2 regions of the Geodermatophilus sp. SYSU D01176 genome follow, and region 1 is predicted to be linked to the other one. Evidence: riboswitches for the same ligand, from Rfam matches in the RefSeq annotation. Region 1 holds a riboswitch; the other holds the start of a gene.
What was found. Region 1 has a riboswitch for cyclic di-AMP ahead of ACI78Z_RS01650 (C40 family peptidase). Riboswitches for the same ligand answer to the same signal wherever they lie in the genome.

Region 1 (4,201 bases):
CGCCCGCGCGGCGCAGCAGCGGTGTCCAGGACAGCAGCCACCCGCACAGCGCCACGGCGCCCGCGGCACCCAGCGCACCGACGAGCGTGCCGGTGAGGACGTCGCGGTGGACGACGTGGCCGAGCTCGTGCGCCACGATCGAGACGACGGCGTCCTCGGGGAGCTGCTCCAGGGTCGTGTCGTAGAGGACGACGCGGCGGGTCGAGCCGAACCCGGAGACGTAGGCGTTCAGCCCCGTCGTCCGCCGGGAGGCGTCGGACACCAGCACGTCCTGCACGGGGGTGCCGTTCTCCTCCGCCAGGTCGAGCAGCCGGGTGCGCAGCTCCCCGGCCGGCAGCGGCTCGAAGCGGTTGAACGCCGGCTCGATCACCACCGGGGAGAGGAACGAGCCCACGACGACGAAGCCCGCGGCCACGGCGGTCCCCCACGCCCACCAGGTGCGCGGCGCCCGGCGGACCAGCCACAGGAAGCTCATCAACGCCAGGGCCGTGAGCGCGGCACCGATGGCGGTCGAGACGGTGACGTCGCGCAGCCACAGCCCCCACCCGCGGGTGGACAGGCCGTACCGGTGCCGGACGACCTCCGCGTACGCCGAGACCGGGAGGGTGGCCAGCCGGCCCACCCCGACCACGACGGCCGTGCCGAGCAGCACCTGGGCGAGCCGGCCGCCGCCCAACGGTCTCGCGACGGCGCGCACCAGCCGCGCGCCGAGCGGCGTCAGCCCCAGCGCCGCGGAGACGGCCAGGCCCAGCACCAGCGAGGTCAGCGACGCCGGGCGCAGCGCCGCGGCGAAGGCCTCGGCGCGGGCCAGCCGGTCCGGCGGGAGGACCGAGGACGGGTCGACCGGGGTGCGCCCGCCCGCCGGCTCGGTCAGCACCGTCCACGGCGGGACCACGACGAGGACGACGGCGAGGGCGGCGCCCAGCACGACCGCGACCAGCAGCGCGGCCCGGCGGGAGCTCGTCCCGCCCGCCTCGCTCACCCGGCCGATCCTAGGTCGGGCACCGCAGCGGCCGAGGCCGGCACCCAGCGGCGCTGGACCGGTCGCGGAGCCCGCAGGCCCCCTCCAGGGCACCGCCCCGAGCGGGCGAGGGGTGGGGAGGAGGGGGTCCTTCCACCGACCGGGACACGGGCAGCGGCTCCACGGCGGCCGGGGACGGCGCCTGGCCACGGTGCGGTCCCCGATCGCAGCGGCACGGCGGGGTCGGCCGGTGGGCCGACGATGTCATCGCCTCACAGCGGTGTGCTGATCGGTTGACGGTTCGTGCCGTCGCGGCGGCGAGATCGGCGGTCTCGTACGGTCACCGGCCTCGACGCGTGAGAGATCGCCGATCTCACCAGTTGACCCACCCTCCGACCAACCCGCGAACCGCTGTCAGGCCATGCGGCGCATGGCGACGATGCCGCCCATCGAGTCCACGCTCACCACCTCCACCGGCCGCGCGAGGGTGGAGGCGTGCACCAGCTGGCCGTTGCCGATGTACATCGACACGTGGCCGACCGGGCTGTAGTAGAAGACCAGGTCGCCCGGCTGCAGGTCGGCCCGGGACACCGCGGTGCCCATCGTCGCCTGCATCCGCGACGAGTGCGGCAGGCTGATGCCGGCCGCGGCGTACGCGTACTGGGTCGGCCCGGAGCAGTCCAAGGCATCCGGCCCGCCGGCACCCCACACGTGGACGTCACCGACCTGGGCCAGCGCGGTGTCGACGGCGGCCTGCGCGACGCCGCTGGCCGCGGCCGCGGGCGCGGCGGTCACCGGCTGCCCGGCGTGCGCGGCCACGACCTCCTGCTGCTGCGGCGCCGACAGCGCATCGTACTGCGCCTGGTAGTCGGCGATGTCCGCCTCGAGCCGGGCCTGGCGGGCGGTGACGTCGTCCAGCGTGCGCCGGGCGGCGGCGGAGTCGGCCACCTCGTGGAGCACCTCGGTGGTGTGCCCGGCGATCGCGTCGAGGGTGGCCAGCCGGGAGACGAACTCCTCGGCCGACCCGCTGGTCATCAGCAGGTCCAGCTCGGCCATGCCGTCGCCGGAGGTGGAGGTGAAGGCCGCGCGGGCGACCTGGCGGATGTGGCCGTCGAGCGCGTCGAGCTGCGCCTGGGCCCCGGCGGCCGCATGGTCGGCGGCCTGCTGCTGCGCGAGGGTCTCGCGGGCCTCGTTCACCTGCTCGGTGACGACCTCGAGCTCGTGGGCGGCCCGGGCGGCCCGCTCAGCGGCCCGCGCGGCGCTGGTGGTCTCCTCCGGGTCCGCGGCGGCGGTCCCTGGGACCAGCGTCAGGGCGAGGGTGGCGGTGCTGCCCGTACGAGTCCGCGGACGATGCCGCGGGACGGGGTGGCGCGGGACGGGGTGTCGCGGGACGGGGTGGCGCGGCGGAACGCGGCCGAGGGGTGGGCTGGAACTGATCGACGGCATGCCCCAGGGCAGGGCGGGGGTCGCCACGGGCGGCGGCTCTCCGTTCTTCCCCAGCGACCGCCTACCGAGTTGGCTGACGGGTTGGGGCTGGGAAGAAGGCGCCCTATCCCCGCGCCCCGGCGGAGCGGCGCGCGGGAGAACTCACCCCAGTGCTGCGGTGGGTCCCTGGTTCCCCCTCGGCGCCGGTGCGGCGCGTCGGGCGATTCGGCGGTGACCGGCCGAGGTCACCGGATGGTGGTGACGACCACCCGGCCGGACCGCGTCACCGTACGGGGGCCGTGCGAGGAGTGGCGAACGGGGGCACGGTGAACCGTGAGGTCAGCGCCGCGTCGCCGGCTCGCCACGCGGCCGGTCACCCGTGCGGGCGACAGACGGAGCGGCGCCCTGGATCAGCCGGTGCGCCGCCCGGTGCCCTGTCCGCGGGTTCGCCTTTGAGGCGCGGCCCGCCGGACGGGGGCGGGCCGGGTGGGGTGCTCGTGGCGCAGCGGCGGCACCAGACCGGCGTCGGCCAGCACCCGGACGGCGCGGCGCTCGACCTCGTCGAACTCCACGACCACCCCCGGCGGCAGCACGACGACGTCCTCCGCGGTGCGCCCGTCGTCCCGCCGGCCGGTGATCGGCACCACGGTGGGGTCGGTCCCGCGCCGGCCCGGCGGCGCTCCCAGCAGCACGGTGACGACGCAGTCCCCGCAGCCGGTGCCGCGGGCGGTGCAGGTGTCGCAGTCGATGTGCACGGTCTCCTCCTCAGCCGGCCGACCCTGGTCGCGCAAGGCCGTCCGAGGCCCCGGTCGATCCGGGCAGGACGCTAGGAGCGGGCACCGACAGTTCCGGCTCAGCCGCCGGCGTACTCCCAGTGCCAGGGCTCCTCGCGGCCGTTGCCGGGATCGGCCCAGCGCGGGTGCAGGAAGCCGAAGCGGCCGGCGTTGGCCACCATCCAGGCGTACTCCACCGTCCCGAACCGCTCGACGCCACCGCACAGGTCGACGGCCAGGCCCCAGCCGTGGTCGCTGGTGCCCGGCACCGCCGCGAGCGCCGGCTTCTCGCCGTACAGCCGCACCTGGCCGGCGTAGCTCCGGTAGGAGTCGGTGAGGCACAGCGGTGTCCCGAAGGCACCGGCGAAGGCGCTGCTCATCCCCCGGTAGGCCGCCGCCGCGTCGCAGCGCAGCAGGTGGCCGGCGACCCCCAGCGGGCACATCGCGCTGGGCGGGATCAGCCCGTTCGGGAAACCGCCCCACGCCCGCCCTCCGGAGGTCTCGGGCGGGTACCGCACGTCGCCGCACTCGACGGGCAGCGCCCCGCCGGACGGTCCGGTCGCGGGGACGGCCGCGCGTGGCCCGAGGCCGGGCCGCCCGGCGCCCAGCACCCGGTCGGCCGCCGGACGGCCGACCACCACGGCACCGGCGCGGGCGTCGGCCGCCAGCACCGTCCGCCCGTCGAGGGCGATGCCCACGTTGCCCGGACCGGATCGCCCGGCACCGAGGAAGACCAGGTCCCCCGGGAGGACGTCGGCCGGGTCGACCGGCGTGGTCACCGCGTGGAGTCCCGCCTGGTCGTCCGGGAGGTCGATCCCCACCGAGGCGTAGACGGCGTGCACCAGCGATCCGCAGGACCACGCGTCCGGCCCCGCCGCGCCGGGGACGTAGGGCAGGTCCAGCGTGTCCACTGCGGCGCTGACCGCGGCGACCGCCTCGGCCGAGGGGACGACCAGGGGATCCGGTGCGCCGGGCAGCTGGGCCGCCCCGGCCTGCACGCCACCGCCGGCCGCCGGCACCGGCACCAGCCCGTCGGGCAGGC
Region 2 (4,201 bases), on a different contig from region 1:
GGGCGGAGGTGCTGGCCGCGCTGCGCCGCAACCGGGACGCCACCGCGCACTACCTGGCGGAGGAGCCGGTCGAGCTGGACACCGCGCCCGCGGTCGCCGTCGTCGGCCGGCTGCCGCTGCTCAGCGTCGTCCTCGGCCAGGCGTACGAGCTGGCGGTGCACGGGCTGGACCTGGTGCCGTGCGGGGCGCCGCCTCCTCCCCCGTCGGTGCTGCAGGCGGGGCTGGCCGCGCTGGCCGACGTGACCGGCGCGCTGGCCGCCCGCGAGGGGGTCAGCGGCGGCGCGACGCTCGCGACCCCGGACGGCGGCTGGGCCTTCGCCGCCGACGGCCGGGGATGGACCGTGCACCCGACCCCGGCGGGGGACGTCCACGGCACCGCGGTGGAGGCGCCCGTGGACCTGCTGCTGGAGGCGGCCTCGGGGCGGGTCAACCCGGTGGCCGCGCTGGCCCGGCGGCGGCTGCGGGTGCACGAGCTGGGCGGCCTGCTGGCCCTGGCGCCGATCGTGCACTCGGCGCCCGGCATCCCCGGCGGGCCGATCCTCCAGCTGGCCGCGCAGACGCTCGGCGGCGTGGGCGGGCTGCTGGGCCGGCTGCGCGGACGTCGCTAGACGCGACGCGGCCGCCGGGGGACCACTCCAGGCCCCGTCCAGAGGCTCACCGCGAGCTTGCGAGTGGTGAGGAGGACGGGGTCCTTCTTCAGCAGGCGCCGCCCAGCGAGATGCCGTGCGACTGGAGCCACGGCATCGGGTTGACCCGGCTGGCGTACAGCCCGCCCTGGTGCACCTCGAAGTGCAGGTGCGGCCCGGTGGACTGGCCCTTGTTGCCGACGTCGGCGATGTGGTCCCCGGCCTGGACGACCTGGCCGGCGCTCACGAAGAACTGGTTCACGTGCCCGTAGAGGGTGATCTGGCCGTCGCCGTGCTGGACGTACACGGCCTGGCCGAAGCCGCTGGCCGGGCCGGCCTGCAGGACGACGCCGTCCTCGGGCACGTAGATCGGGGTGCCGATGGGGGCGGCGATGTCGATGCCCTGGTGCATGGTCCCCCAGCGCGGGCCGTAGCAGGAGGTCACCCGCCCGGCCGTCGGCATGCCGGAGGTGCCGGACGCGCTCGCCAGCGCCTGCTGCTGCTGCGCCTGCTGGGCCTGCCACGCGGCAGCCGCGTCAGCGGCACCCTGGGCCGCGAGCAGCCGCTCACCGGCCAGGCGGAGCTCCTCGTCGAGGCGGGCCTTCTCCGCCGCGCGGGCGTCGTAGTCGACCTGTGCCCGGGCGAGGTGCTCGTTGGCGGCCCGCTCGGCCTCGTCGGCCTTGCGGGCGAGCTCGCCGAGCTGCGCGACGGCGGCCTTGGCGGCACGGTCGGCCTCCTCGACCCGCGCCTGGACGGTGAGGAACTCCTGCAGCCGGTCGGCGCGGTGGTCTCCCAGCTGCTCCATGGTCGCGGCCTGCTGCAGCAGCTCGGTCGGGCTCTGCGCGTCGAGCAGCAGCTCGAGGTCGCCGTAGCGGTCCTCGGCGCCCATGTAGGCCTCGCGACCGAGGTCGGCCATGTCCTCCTCGGCCGTGGCGACGTCGGCCTGGGCGGCGGCGAGCTCTGCGGCGGTCCGCTCGGCCTCGGCCTGGCCCTGGGCGAGCTGGGCGCGAGCGACCAGGGCGGCGTCGGCGGCGGCCTCGGCCTCCACGGTCATGCGCTGGAGCTGCTCCTCAGCGGCCTTCACCTGCTCCTCGATGGCAGCGACCTGCTCCTCGAGCGAGGCCTGCTCGGCTTCGGGGGCGGCGCCGGCCACCATCGGCGTGCCGGCCAGGAGCCCGGCCACCGCGGCGGCGACGACGACGGCCCGGCGGGGTGCCCGGAGGCGGCTGCGCGGAGAGGTGGCGCAGGGCAGCACGGTGTTCTGGCGGTGCAGGGTCGCCAAGGCGACTGTTCTCCCATCCTCGCGACCGCCTACCGAGTTAGCTGACGGGTTCGGGCCGGACGGCGCCCTACCTGCCTGCGCAACGCGTGCGCATACAGGACTCACCCCAGGTGTTCGGTGGGTCCCCGGTCCGCCTCGGCCCCGGACGGGGCGTCGACGGTTCGGCGGTGGCCGCGCCGAGGCCCTCGGTTCCCGAGGAGCTGAGCCCGGCTGGGCCGTCGGGAAAGCTACACGGCCTCCGGCCCCGGGTCACGATCGGGTAACGCAGCCGGAGCGTCCCCTTGCCACCGAAACCCGGTCTCCACTACGTCGAGTCAGCGATCCGCTGCGCAGCGGTGGCGGGTGGGACGGCGGGGACGCGCGATGCGACCAGCGCGGACGCCGGATGCACCCGGATTCCCCCGCCGATCGGCCCGCATGCGCAGAACCGGCTGTGATGTCGCTCACGGAGTCACCCGATCGGGCGCTGTGGACGCCCTCCGGCCGTCGTCCACACCGGCCGGGCGACGCGCGCCCGGCCGGTGTAACGGCCCCTCCGGTGCCGATCGGCGCGGTCCGGGTGGGACGCCTAGGGTCGCGCCAGGACGCCCGACGGCAGTGCGCGGGCCGGACGGCGGGAGGACGCGGGTGTCTGGCCGGAGGAAGCTCGCCGCGGCCGTCGGGGTCGCCGCGGTGGCCGGCGCAGCGGTGGCGCTGTCCCAGTACGTGCCCCCCAACGAGCGCGACCAGGGCGCCCTGGCCGCCGGGGACCTGTCCGGCGCCCTCGTGGGCGCCGGGGCGAGCAGCCAGCAGGCGGCGATGCAGGGGTGGACCGCCGGCTACTCGGCCGTACAGCCGGACGTGACCGTGGACTACGACCCGGTCGGCTCCGGCGGTGGTCGCGAGCAGTTCGTCGCCGGCGGCATCGACTTCGCCGGCTCGGACGCGCCACTCGACGAGGAGGAGCTCGTCGCGGCCCGCGAGCGCTGCGGCGGCGAGGTCCTCGAGCTGCCGAACTACATCTCGCCGATCGCCGTCGTGCACAACCTGCCCGAGGTGGAGGAGCTGGACCTCTCCCCCGCCACGCTCGCCGGCATCTTCGCCCGGCGGATCACCAGCTGGGACGACCCGGCGATCGCCGCCGACAACCCCGGTGTCGCGCTGCCCGCCACGTCGATCACCCCGGTCAACCGGTCCGACGAGTCGGGGACGACGGAGAACTTCACCGAGTACCTGGCTGCCGCGGCCCCCGAGGCCTGGCCGTACGAGCCGGACGGCGAGTGGCCGGTGGAGGGCGGCGAGTCAGCGCAGGGCAATTCCGGCGTGGTGGCCGCCGTGGCCGGGGGCGCGGGGACCGTCGGGTACGCCGACCTCTCCCAGGCCGGCGACCTGGGTGTGGCCCGCATCGGCGTGGGTGGGGAGTTCGTCGCGCCGACGCCGGAAGCCGCGGCCGCGGTCGTCGAGGGGTCCGAGCCGCTGCCGGGCCGGGGTCCGTACGACTTCGCCCTGGAGCTGGACCGGACGACGGCCGAGTCCGGCCAGTACCCGATCGTGCTGGTCAGCTACCACCTGGGCTGCACCGCGTACGAGGACCAGCTGACTGCCGAGCTGGTCGCGGACTTCATGACGTACGTGACGAGCGAGGAGGGCCAGGCCGCGGCCGCCGAGGTGGCCGGCTCCGCGCCGATCTCCGACGCGCTGCGGGGGCAGGCCCGGACGGCGATCGACGCCATCGGCACCGCGCCCTGAAGTCGGCCCGCGCGTCTGGCAGGCTGGACACCGCGGGGCGGTAGCTCAGCCGGTCAGAGCATGGGACTCATAATCCCTGGGTCGTGGGTTCGAGCCCCACCCGCCCCACCTCCGCGATGTGCTCGAGGCCGCAATCCATTCAGCTGGACCAGGGACCCCGACACCGTCATCGCGAGGGCCACCCCTCCGCGGAACCGCAAACGCGGAGCATGTCACTGGCGGAGCACCAGGCACCCGCAATGAGCACCAGCGCTATCCGGACATGACACCATCGGAGAAGATGAGATCGTCATCGACCTTCACGGAGAAGCCTCGAATCACCGAGAAATCCGGCATGTATCGAACAGCCAGTTCCATCCACACGGGGGTTCCGTCGTCCTCGAGCCGCAGCATGACCACCTCAACGCGGAAGAGTAAGCCCTTGTGCAAGATCTTGGTCTTCAGCTCTGATCTGGCCCACTTTCTACCATCAACTGAAACGGAATACCCCCCATCTGCCGGGTTCGGAAATCAACTAGGTGCTGCTTGCCCCGAACGAAGATCATTACGGATCGAGTCGACCAGT

Region 2: linked by a shared signal. The riboswitch ahead of ACI78Z_RS18350 (peptidoglycan DD-metalloendopeptidase family protein) and the one ahead of ACI78Z_RS01650 (C40 family peptidase) in region 1 are both predicted to bind cyclic di-AMP.

Annotation. Positions count from the first base shown of each region.
Region 1 is NZ_JBJGYN010000002.1:9,425-13,625, reverse strand. Features, by position in the region: gene ACI78Z_RS01655 (M48 family metallopeptidase) at 1-982, opposite strand, end outside; gene ACI78Z_RS01650 (C40 family peptidase) at 1,376-2,434, opposite strand; cyclic di-AMP (ydaO/yuaA leader) riboswitch at 2,451-2,599, opposite strand; gene ACI78Z_RS01645 (hypothetical protein) at 2,797-3,141, opposite strand; gene ACI78Z_RS01640 (D-alanyl-D-alanine carboxypeptidase family protein) at 3,240-4,201, opposite strand, start outside.
Region 2 is NZ_JBJGYN010000038.1:42,566-46,766, forward strand. Features, by position in the region: gene ACI78Z_RS18345 (maleylpyruvate isomerase N-terminal domain-containing protein) at 1-608, shown strand, start outside; gene ACI78Z_RS18350 (peptidoglycan DD-metalloendopeptidase family protein) at 697-1,908, opposite strand; cyclic di-AMP (ydaO/yuaA leader) riboswitch at 1,920-2,071, opposite strand; gene pstS (phosphate ABC transporter substrate-binding protein PstS) at 2,536-3,636, shown strand; tRNA gene ACI78Z_RS18360 (tRNA-Ile) at 3,671-3,744, shown strand; gene ACI78Z_RS18365 (hypothetical protein) at 3,889-4,029, opposite strand; gene ACI78Z_RS18370 (toll/interleukin-1 receptor domain-containing protein) at 4,077-4,201, opposite strand, start outside.